DNA from 2 places in the Streptomyces sp. NPDC058525 genome. Region 2 is predicted to be linked to the other one. Evidence: riboswitches for the same ligand, from Rfam matches in the RefSeq annotation. Region 2 holds a riboswitch; the other holds the start of a gene.
What was found. A riboswitch is a leader RNA that binds a small molecule or an ion and turns the genes downstream of it on or off. The one in region 2 is predicted to bind ZMP and ZTP.
Positions count from the first base shown of each region.

Region 1: it holds a riboswitch for ZMP and ZTP, as region 2 does, so the genes downstream of both, ACFWP3_RS28595 (bifunctional 5,10-methylenetetrahydrofolate dehydrogenase/5,10-methenyltetrahydrofolate cyclohydrolase) here and glyA (serine hydroxymethyltransferase) in region 2, are expected to answer to the same signal.

Region 1 is NZ_JBHXNP010000073.1:2,678-8,309, forward strand. Features, by position in the region: gene ACFWP3_RS28580 (NAD(P)/FAD-dependent oxidoreductase) at 1-724, shown strand, start outside; gene ACFWP3_RS28585 (DUF6545 domain-containing protein) at 721-1,878, shown strand; gene ACFWP3_RS28590 (peptide MFS transporter) at 1,951-3,465, opposite strand; gene ACFWP3_RS28595 (bifunctional 5,10-methylenetetrahydrofolate dehydrogenase/5,10-methenyltetrahydrofolate cyclohydrolase) at 3,591-4,436, opposite strand; ZMP/ZTP riboswitch at 4,533-4,626, opposite strand; gene ACFWP3_RS28600 (class I SAM-dependent methyltransferase) at 4,691-5,452, shown strand.
Region 2 is NZ_JBHXNP010000007.1:142,530-148,161, reverse strand. Features, by position in the region: gene ACFWP3_RS06245 (PLP-dependent aminotransferase family protein) at 1-732, shown strand, start outside; gene ACFWP3_RS06240 (hypothetical protein) at 766-1,596, opposite strand; gene ACFWP3_RS06235 (hypothetical protein) at 1,713-2,015, shown strand; gene ACFWP3_RS06230 (glutathionylspermidine synthase family protein) at 2,030-3,220, shown strand; gene rocD (ornithine--oxo-acid transaminase) at 3,324-4,529, opposite strand; ZMP/ZTP riboswitch at 4,639-4,729, shown strand; gene glyA (serine hydroxymethyltransferase) at 4,764-5,632, shown strand, end outside.

The sequences.
Region 1 (5,632 bases), on a different contig from region 2:
CACGATCGTGCCCATCGAGAACGGCCAGTGGCAGGCCACCCTCTCCGGCACCCGCGGCGGCCAGCCGACCGGCGACCCCGACCGGTTCATCCCCTTCGCCAAGAGCATCCGGGACCCGATCGTCGGCGAACTCCTCGAGGGCAGGAAGCCCCTGACGGACGTCGCCGTCACCCAGGGCACCGCCAACCGCCGGATCTACTTCGAGAAGGCCGAGCTGCCCGACGGGTTCTTCGCCGTCGGCGACTCGGTCGCCACCTTCAACCCGCTCTACGGACAGGGCATGACGGTCGCCGCCCAGGGTCTGCAGGCCGTACGCACCCTGCTGCGGCAGAAGGGGCTCGCCCACCCCGGCTTCGGCCGCGAGGCGCAGCGCGTGATCGCCCCGCAGGTCGCGACCGCCTGGGAGCTCGCCACCTCGCAGGACATCCTGTATCCGGGGGCTACCGGGATGAAGCTGCGGGCCGGAACCGGCCTGCTCAACGCGTACGTCAACCGGCTGATGACGGGCGCCACCACCCACGAGGCGCTCACCGCCGCCCTGTTCAAGGTGCTGACCATGAGCAGCGGGCCCGCCCACTGGCTGCACCCGTCGGTGGTCTGGCACGTCCTGCGCGCGTCGCAGCGCGGCGCGCTCAAGGCGCCGCCGCTCACCGCCGCCGAGCGGGCCGTCGCCGGGCTCGGCCCGGTACCCGGCCCGGCCGACCCCGTCGGACAGGCCCGGTGAGCGAGGAGATCCTGCGCTACCTGCCGGGATCCGTGATGATCCTGGCGCTGCTGATCAAGGCGCCCGCGCTGCGCCGGGGATGGGACCAGCCCCTGAACCGGGCCGCGTGCGCGCTGCTCGTCGTGGGCGCCCCCCTGACGTTCCTGGCGTCGCCGTCGACGATCTCCACGGTCAACCGGCTCACCGGCGTGGTCAACTTCTCCGCGCCGCTGGTGTTCGGCCTGATCACCGTCTTCTCGGGGACCTGCGTCGTGCTGGTCCTCCAGTGGGGCGGCGGCCCGCCCGCGGCCGTGCGGCGGGCCACCCGGCTGACCGTGGCCGCGTTCGGCTCGGTGACCGTGGCGATCGTGGTGCTGTTCGTGATCGGCGACGCGCCGGTGGAGCGGCTGCGGGACCTGGACACGTACTACGCGACGACTCCGTGTATCCGCGAGATGATCGTCTGCTTCCTGCTGGCCCACACCGTCGGGACCTCGGCGCTGACCGTGCTGTGCGGGAAGTGGCTGTGGCGCGCCGACCGTTCGCTGCGCCCGCTGCGCACCGGGCTGGCGCTGATCGTCTTCGGCGGGCTGCTGGACCTGGCCTACCTCGCCCTGAAGTGGGCCTCGGTGACGGCCCGCTGGGCCGGCCGCGACTGGGTGGTCCCGGCGGACCTGTCGCTGGGGCTGGCCTACGGGGCGGCCCTGATGATCGGTGCGGGGTTCGTCGCGCCGCTGGTCGGCGGGTCGGCGGCCTGGCAGGACTTCGGCCGGTACCGGCGGCTGCGCCCGCTGTGGAAGGCGCTGCGCGGGTGCGCCGGCGCCCGGGCCCGGACGGTTCCGCTGGCCTGGTGGTCGCCGGTCGGGATCCGCCTGGTCCACCGCGAGTCCGTGATCGACGACGGCATCCTGGCGCTGGCCCCCTGGTTCGACCCGGCCGTACGGGACACCGCGTACGAGGTGGCGCGCGGGCAGGGGCTGGGCGAGGCCCGGGCCGCCGTGGTCGCGGACGCGGCCATGCTCGCCGCGGCCTGCCGCCGCCGGGCGGCTGCCGCGGAGGGCGGGCACGCGGACCCGTACCGGCTGGACAGCGGCCCGCTGGACTCCCTGGCCCGGGAGTTCCGCGCCTCGCCCATCGTCGCCGCGGCCCGCGAGGGGGCCACCGCCGGGACCTGAGCGGCGGCGCGCGGGCCGGGCGGCCGTACGGGCCGCCCGGATCCCCGCCCGGATCCCCGCCCGGATCGACGGTCAGGCGACCGCCGGCACCGGCTCGCGCGCGGCGGCCGCGGCCTCGCCGGTGAGGACCTTCAGGCGGCGGGTGAAGTAGACCATCACCGCACCCGCCGCGATGACCATGGCGCCCTGCCACAGGAAGTTGAGGCTCTGGCCGATCACCGCGTCCAGCCGCGGCAGCTGCGCCCCGATGGCGTCGCCGGTGGCGGCGGCCAGGAACCAGACGCCCATCATCTGGTTGGTGAAGGCGCGCGGCGCGAGCTTGGTGGTGACCGACAGGCCCACCGGGCTCAGGCACATCTCGCCCATGACCTGGATGACGTACACGCCCACCAGCCACATCAGCGAGACCTTCACGCCCTTGGAGGCGATGGCCGCCGCGCCCGACATGACCACGAAGGAGGCGCCGGTCAGCAGCAGGGCCAGGCCGAACTTGAACGGCGTGCTCATGCGACGGCCCCGCCGCACCCAGAAGGCGGCGAAGAGCGGGGCGAGGACGATCACGAACAGCGCCGGCAGGGACTGGGTCCAGCTGGCCGGGATGTGCCAGCCGAGCAGGGACAGGTCGGTCTTCTGGGCGGCGAACATGTTCAGCTCGTTGCCCATCTGGTCGTACACCAGCCAGAACAGCGTCGCGGCCAGGAAGAGCCAGACGTAGGCGCGCAGCCGGGTCTTCTCGACGGGCGTGACCTTGGGGCTGCGGTACATCGAGAACAGCACGCCGGCGGGCACGACGACGGCGACCACGGTGAGCACGAAGGTGATGCCGTCGATGCTCAGGGCGTGTCCGGCGGCGAGCAGGGCGATCAGCACGGCCGTGAAGACCAGGCCGTACGAGGACGTGCGCCGGATCCTGGACCGCTCGGCGGGCGTCAGCCGCACCACGGGCTCCTCGCGCAGCTGCCGCGCGAGCCTGCGGCCGCCGAGGACGTACTGGACCAGGCCGAGGGCCATGCCGACGGCGGCGGCGCCGAAGCCGAGGTGCCAGTCGACCTCCTCGCCGAGGTAGCCGACGACGAGCGGGGCGATGACCGCGCCGAGGTTGATGCCCATGTAGAAGATCGAGTAGCCGGCGTCGCGGCGCTGGTCGTCGTCGGCGGCGTAGAGGCGGCCGACGAGGGCGGAGATGTTGGGCTTGAGCAGGCCGGTGCCGATGACGATGAGGACCAGGCCGGGCCAGACGAGGGCGGGCTGCGGGAAGGCCATCAGGACGTGCCCGGCCATGATCACCACGCCGCCCCACAGGACGGCCCGGCGGGCCCCGAGGAAGCGGTCGGCGATCCAGCCGCCGGGCAGGGCCAGGAGCGAGATCATGGCCATGTAGACCCCCTCCACCGCCTCCGCGGTGCCCTCGTGGAGGCCCATGCCGCCGTGGCCCCGGGAGGCCGCGAGGAAGTGCACGAGGATCGCGACCATGCCGTAGAGGCTGAAGCGCTCCCACAGCTCGGCGAGGACGAGGGTGGCGAGCCCCCGCGGGTGCCGCGCGGGGCGCCGGGGCTGCTGCGTCTGCGTATCCGTCGGTCCGTTCACCTCCCCAGTGCAGCGCCGCGGCCCGGGTGCGGGGATCGGTCCTTCGACCTGTTACCGGGGGAAACGCGACGCCCCGTACCGAAGGGCCCGGGGCGTTCGCCGTACGGAGGGGGGTGCGGGGCGGGTCAGAGGTCCGCGAGCGCCGGCCCGGCCTGTGCGGCGGCGGCCTGGACGGTCTGCTCCAGCAGCACGGCGATGGTCATCGGGCCGACCCCGCCCGGCACCGGGGTGATCAGCGAGGCGCGGGCGGCGGCGGACTCGAAGTGCACGTCGCCGACGTTGCCCTCGTTGTACCCGGCGTCCAGGACCACCGCGCCCGGCTTGATGTCCTCGCCGCGGATGAATTCGGCCTTGCCCACGGCGGCGACCAGCACATCGGCCTGGCGCACGATCGAGGGGAGGTCCACGGTGCGGGAGTGGCAGTAGGTGACGGTGGCGTTCTGCTCGAGCAGCAGCATGCCGGCCGGCTTGCCGAGGATCGCGCTGCGGCCGACGACCACGGCGTGCTTGCCGGTGAGGTCCACGTCGTAGGCGGCGAGCAGGCGCATGATGCCGCCGGGGGTGCAGGAGACGAAGCCGGGCAGTCCGAAGCCCATGGCGGCGAAGGAGTGCATGGTGACCCCGTCGACGTCCTTGCCGGGGGCGATGGCCTCGAAGGCGGCGCGCTCGTCGATGTGGTGCGGGACGGGGTGCTGGAGCAGGATGCCGCTGATCTCCGGGTCCTCGGAGAGCGCGGTGAGGGTGGCCACCAGCTCCTCGGTGGTGGTCTCGGCCGGCAGCTCCACGTGGCGGGAGGTGATCCCGGCCTTGGCGCAACGGTTCTGCTTCATGCGCACGTACGTGACGGAGGCGGGGTCCTCACCGACCAGCACGGTCGCCAGACAGGGCGCGGTGCCGGTGCGCTCGGTGAGCTCGGCCGCGAGGGCGGCGGTCTGCTCCGAGATGCGGCGGGCGAGGGCGGTGCCGTCCATCAGCCGCGCCGTGGCCGTTTCGGCGGCAGGAGCGGCGGAAGGGGCGGAGGAGGTCTGGGCAGTCGTCACGGGGTCTCCTGAACGTCGCTGCGGATCGCGGTTCGCCCAGGCGCGCGGCAGTCGGCGTACGAGACGTACGCGGGCCGCTCCCCGGTGGTGATCCACCCGAACGCCAGTCACGGCCCGCCGCCCACTGTAGTCGACGGCCCGGTAATCCGGTGGTTGACCGGCGCCCGACCTGGGACGATCCAGACATGACGCGTACTTTCGACCATCTCGTCGCCGAGGCCGAAGCGGTCTCCGTGGACGGCTGGGACTTCTCGTGGCTCGACGGCCGGGCCACCGAGCAGCGCCCGTCCTGGGGCTACCAGCGGCTGCTCGCGCAGCGCCTGGCCCGGGCCCGGTCCGCCCTGGACATCCAGACCGGCGGCGGTGAGGTGCTCGCCGGCGCGGGCCCGCTGCCCCCGCTGACGGCGGCCACCGAGTCCTGGCCGCCGAACATCGAGCGGGCGACCCGGCTTCTGCACCCGCTGGGCGCGGTGGTGGTCGCCGACGCCGACGAGCCGCCGCTGCCCTTCGGCGACGAGGCCTTCGAGCTGGTCGCCAGCCGGCATCCGGTGACCGTCTGGTGGGAGGAGATCGCGCGGGTCCTGCGGCCCGGCGGCACCTACCTGTCCCAGCAGGTCGGTCCGGCGAGCGTCTTCGAGCTCGTCGAGTACTTCCTCGGCCCGCAGCCGGAGGAGGTCCGGCGCGGCCGGCACCCCGACGACGCCGTGCGCGACGCCGCCGCGGCCGGCCTCGAAGTCGTCGATCTGCGCTCGGAACGGCTGCGCACGGAGTTCCACGACATCGGAGCCGTGATCTACTTTCTACGGAAGGTGATCTGGATGGTGCCCGGCTTCACGGTCGGGCAGTACCGGGACCGGTTGCGCGAGCTGCACGAACAGATCGAGCGCGAAGGCCCGTTCGTGGCGCACACCGCCCGCTTCCTCGTCGAAGCCCGCAAAACGGGCTGACGATCGGGGGCGGACGGATCTGGCGCGGATAGGTTGCGCGGCCACAGCGTGGCGCAGGTCACTCAATTCAGCGCGTAACGAATCGACTCGGGCATGCGATGAACCGACAGGCGTCCTCGCGCGGCCCCGGAATACAGACCCCCCTCGGGTCTGTTTCCCGAGTTCGCGCGATGATGTCCC
Region 2 (5,632 bases):
ACCCGGCCGCTGGGCGTGGACGGGGACGGGGCGCGCACGGGGGAGCTGACGGCGGGGCCCGGCGCGGTCCTGCTGACCCCGGCCCACCAGTTCCCGACGGGGGCCGCCCTGACCCCGGCCCGCCGGGCGGCGGCGGTGGACTGGGCCCGGTCCACGGGCGGGCTGATCCTGGAGGACGACTACGACGGGGAGTTCCGCTACGACCGCCAGCCGGTGGGCGCCCTGCAAGGGCTGGACCCGGACCGGGTGGTGTACCTCGGCACGGCCAGCAAGTCGCTGGCGCCGGGGCTCCGGATGGGCTGGATGGTGGTCCCGCCCGGGCTGCTGGACGAGGTCATGGCCGCCAAGGGGCCGGGCGACCGGACCTCCAGCGCGCTGGACCAGCTCACACTGGCGGAGTTCATCACCTCGGGGGCGTACGACCGCCACGTGCGCGGCATGCGCCTGCGCTACCGGCGCCGCCGCGACGAGCTCGTCGCGGCCGTCGGCGACCGGGTCGGCGTATCGGGGATCGCGGCGGGCCTGCACGCGGTGCTGGACCTTCCGGCGGGGACGGAGCGCTCGGTGCTCCAGTCGGCGGCCTGGCAGGACCTCTCCCTGGAGGGCCTGTCCGCCTTCCACCACCCGGAGGCGACCTTCCCGCCGCGCGACGCCCTGGTCGTGGGCTACGGCACCCCACCGGACAGCGCCTGGACCCCGACCTTGGCGGCACTCTCGGCGGCGCTGCCGTAGGAGGCGCAAACGCGGAGCCCCGGCCGCCGGCCGTCAGCGCACGGGCTCGGCCGCCGTCTCCGGGGGCTCCCCGAAGCGGGCCAGGGCCAGGGCTCCGGTCACGGCCACCGTGAAGCCGAGGACGGCCAGCCAGGTCAGGCCTTCGCGGGTGCGGTCGCCGAGCCAGGCGACGCCGACCACCGCCGGGCCGATGGTCTCGCCCAGGACCATGCCGGCCGTGGCCGCCGTCACCGAGCCGCGGGCCAGTGCCGAGGTGAGGAGGAGGAAGGCCGCGCCGCCGCCGAGCAGGAGGGCGTACAGGGCGGGGTTGCCCAGGTCCCGTACGGAGTCGATGAGGCGGACCGCGACCTCGACGACGCCGAAGCCGGTGCCCGCCGCCAGGCCGAGGACCAGCGCCCGCGGCCCGTCGGGGAGCCGGCCCGCCACCGCGCCGACCAGCAGGATCAGCCCCGTGACCGCCAGCAGCCCCAGCTTCAGGGCGAGCGAACCGGTGCCCGTGCCCTCCGCCCCGGAGGCCAGCCCCAGCATCAGCAGCCCCGCGCACACCACCGCCACCGCGCCCCACTCCGTGCGCGACAGCCGGACCTTCAGCAGCCGGGCCGCGACCACCGCCGTCACCGCGAGGCTCGCGGCCAGTGCGGCCCCGACCGCGTAGATGGGGATGTGGCGCAGCGCGATGATCTGGAGTACGAAGCCCATCGCGTCCAGCCCCAGGCCGGCCAGATACCGCCACTGCCGCAGCGCCCGCAGCAGCAGCGCGGCGTCCACCCCGGACCCCGTCCCGGGCTCCGCCGCCCGCGCCGCGACGGCCTGCAGAACGGACGCCGTGCCGAAACAGACCGCCGCACCGAGGGCGCAAATCATCCCAATGAGCACGAACTGACTCTAGGTCACGGATCTGAGGACGGCCGGATTCCATCGGCCGGGGGCTCCGCTCTAGTCTGTCGGGAGCACGCCAGGACATAGGGGGAGCAGCAGGTATGGACACCAGCAGCACCAACAAGCGCCGTATGCGCTCGGGCGCCGTCGCGCTCGGCGGTATGGGCCTGCTCGCGGCCACGCTCGTGGCATGCGGCAGCAGCGGCGAGCCGGACAAGCGCTGCGCGTCCCGCTCCACGCTGGACCACCTGAACAACAAGGACTGCAAGAGCGGCGGAACCGGCTCGTACTACTACGGCGGCACCGTCAAGAACGGCAAGGTCACCGGCGGCAGCTTCGACAAGTCCGCCGTCACCCGCGGCGGCATCGGAGGCCACTCCAGCTCCGGCTCCAGCGGCGGCTGAGGAATCCGGAACCCATGCAGCGGCACACCATCGAGCCCCGCCCCGACTGGCAGAAGACCGTCGAGGAACAGGGGCTGATCTACCCCCTGACCCGCTACCCCGACGACTCCCTGCGGCCCTACTGGGACGAGAGCGCGTACTACTCCTTCTCGCTCCCCGAGGTGGAGGCCCTGGAGAACGTGGTGGAGGAGCTGCACGCCATGTGCCTGGCCGCGGCCGCGCACATCGTCGAGCACGACCGCTTCGCGGACCTCGGCATCACCGACCCCAAGCTGGCCGCGCTGATCGCCGAGTCCTGGCGCCGCCGCGCCGAACAGCCCTCCCTCTACGGCCGTTTCGACCTGCGCTACGACGGCACCGGCAGCCCGGCCAAGATGCTGGAGTACAACGCCGACACCCCGACCTCGCTGGTGGAGGCGGCCAGTCCGCAGTGGTTCTGGATGGAGGAGCGGTTCCCCGGCGCCGACCAGTGGAACTCGCTCCACGAACGCCTCGTCGACGCCTGGCGCCGGCAGGCCGAGCTGCTGCCGCCCGGCCCGCTGCACTTCGCGCACTCCGAGACCGACGAGCTCGGCGAGGACCTGATGACGGTCGCCTACCTCCAGGAGACCGCCGAGCAGGCGGGCCTGGACACCCAGGCGCTGTCCGTCGAGCAGATCGGCTGGGACAGCCTGTCCGGCCGCTTCGTCGACGAGAAGCTCCGCTTCATCCGCAGCTGCTTCAAGCTCTATCCGTGGGAGTGGCTGGCCACGGACCAGTTCGGCCCCCAGGTGCTGGGCACCTACGACCACGGCGGCGGCTCCGGCACCACCTGCTGGATCGAGCCGCTGTGGAAGATGCTGCTGTCCAACAAGGCGCTGCTCGCGATCCTGTGGGAGCTCTTCCCGGAGCACCCGAACCTGCTGCCCGCCTACCTCGACGGCCCGCACGAGCTGGCCGAGGAGGGCGGTTACGTCGCCAAGCCGCTGCTCGGCCGGGAGGGCGCCGGGGTCACCCTGCACGAGCCGGGCGGCGAGCCGTTCGTGGCGCGGGACGACGAGAAGTACTGCTTCCAGGGCCTGGCCCCGCTGCCCGACTTCGACGGCAACCGGGTGGTGCTCGGCGCATGGGTCGTCGAGGACGAGGCGGCGGGGCTCGGCATCCGCGAATCGGCGGGGCCGGTCACGGACGAGTACGCCCGCTTCCTGCCCCACGTCATCCTCTAGCCGGTCGGCCCGGTCGGCCCGGTCGGCCCGGCGTGCCCGGCCGGCCCGGCCTGCCGGTCCGAGGCCGGCAGGTCCGAGGCCGGCAGGTCCGCGCGGCCGGCCGTTACGCGGACAGGACCGCGCGGAGCTGCTCCAGCCCCCAGTCCAGGTCCTCCTTGCCGATCACCAGCGGCGGGGCGATCCGGATGGTGGACCCGTGGGTGTCCTTCACCAGGACGCCCCGCTCCATCAGCTTCTCGGAGATCTCCCGGCCGGTCCCGTGCGAGGGCTCGATGTCCACGCCCGCCCACAGCCCCCGCCCCCGTACGGCGGTCACCGCGCCGCCGCCGACCAGCAGGCTCAGCTCCCGGTGCAGGTGGTCGCCGAGCTCGGCGGCGCGCTGCTGGTACTCGCCGGTCTTCAGCATCGCGACGACCTCCAGGCCGACGGCGCAGGCCAGCGGGTTGCCGCCGAAGGTGGACCCGTGCTCGCCCGGCCGGAACACGCCGAGCACGTCCCGGTCCGCGACCACGGCCGAGACGGGCACCACCCCGCCGCCGAGCGCCTTGCCCAGGATGTACACGTCGGGGACGACCTCCTCGTGGTCGCACGCGAAGGTCCGGCCGGTGCGGCCCAGCCCCGACTGGATCTCGTCCGCCATGAACAGGACGTTCCGCTCGCGCGTGAGCTCCCGTACGCCGCTCAGGTACCCGGCGGGCGGCACCAGCACCCCCGACTCGCCCTGGATCGGCTCCAGCAGCACGGCGACCGTGTTCTCGGTGACGGCGTGGGCCAGCGCGGTGAGGTCCCCGTACGGGACGATCTCGAAGCCCGGCGTGTACGGGCCGAAGTGGTCGCGCGCCTCGTGGTCCGTGGAGAAGGAGACGATCGTCGTCGTCCGGCCGTGGAAGTTGTCGGCGGCGACCACGATCTTGGCGTGGCCGTCCGGCACGCCCTTGACCTCGTACCCCCACTTGCGGGCCGTCTTCACGGCCGTCTCCACGGCCTCCGCGCCCGTGTTCATGGGCAGCACCATGTCCTTGCCGCACAGCGCGGCGAGTTCGGTACAGAAGTCGGCGAAGCGGTCGTGGAAGAAGGCGCGCGAGGTGAGCGTGACGCGGTCCAGCTGGGCGCGGGCGGCGTCGAGCAGGCGGCGGTTGCCGTGCCCGAAGTTCAGCGCCGAATAGCCGGCGAGCATGTCCAGGTACCGGCGGCCCTCCACGTCGGTCATCCACGCGCCGTCCGCCGTCGCGACGACGACGGGCAGCGGGTGGTAGTTGTGCGCGCTGTGCGCGTCGGCGGAGCGGATGGCATCAGCAGTTGTCGACACGGGGTCTCCGATCGTCCGTCAGGCCTGTGACGAGGGTGGCGTCACTTTCCATCCTCGCTCGCCGAGGGGACGGAGAAACCTTTCTCGTGGCGCGCCCGCTAAGGTGGGCGGTACGCACGGCGACTGGCGCACGGAGAACGAACTCCGGGGGAGCCGTGCGCGCACGACCGCTGACAGGGCCGCTCGCCTGGGCCTCGCGGGGTACCGATCACATCGACCCCGGAGGAGCCCGCCATGTCCGCGAGCCGCCATCCCGCCCTTTTCGCGACCGACCCCGAACTGGCGTCGTTCGTCGCGGCGGAGGAAAACCTGCAGGCCGAGACCCTGCGTCTGATCCCCAGTGAGAACTACGTGTCCGCCGCCGTCCTCGAGGCGTCCGGCACGGTGCTGCAGAACAAGTACAGCGAGGGCTATCCGGGCCGCCGCTACTACGAGGGCCAGCAGAACATCGACCGGGTCGAGGCGCTGGCCGTCGAGCGGGCCAAGGGCCTGTTCGGGGTGGACCACGCCAACGTCCAGCCGTATTCCGGCTCGCCCGCGAACCTGGCCGTCTACCTGGCCTTCGCCGAGCCGGGCGACACGGTCATGGGCATGGCGCTGCCGATGGGCGGGCACCTGACGCACGGCTGGGGCGTCTCGGCGACGGGGTCCTGGTTCCGGGGCGTGCAGTACGGGGTGCGGGCCGACACCGGCCGGATCGACTACGACGCGGTGCGCGACCTCGCCCTCGCCGAGCGACCGAAGATCATCTTCTGTGGGGGTACGGCCCTGCCGCGCACGATCGACTTCGCGGCGTTCGCGTCGATCGCCGAGGAGGCGGGCTCGATCCTCGTCGCGGACGTGGCCCACATCGCGGGCCTGATCGCGGGCGGGGCGCACCCGTCCCCGGCGGGGCACGTGGACGTGATCTCGACGACCACGCACAAGACGCTGCGGGGGCCGCGCGGGGCGATGCTGATGTGTCGCGAGGAGCACGCGAAGGCCATCGACAAGGCCGTGTTCCCGGGGCTGCAGGGCGGGCCGCACAACCAGACGACGGCCGGTATCGCGGTGGCGCTGCACGAGGCGGCGCAGCCGGCCTTCACCGCGTACGCGCACGCGGT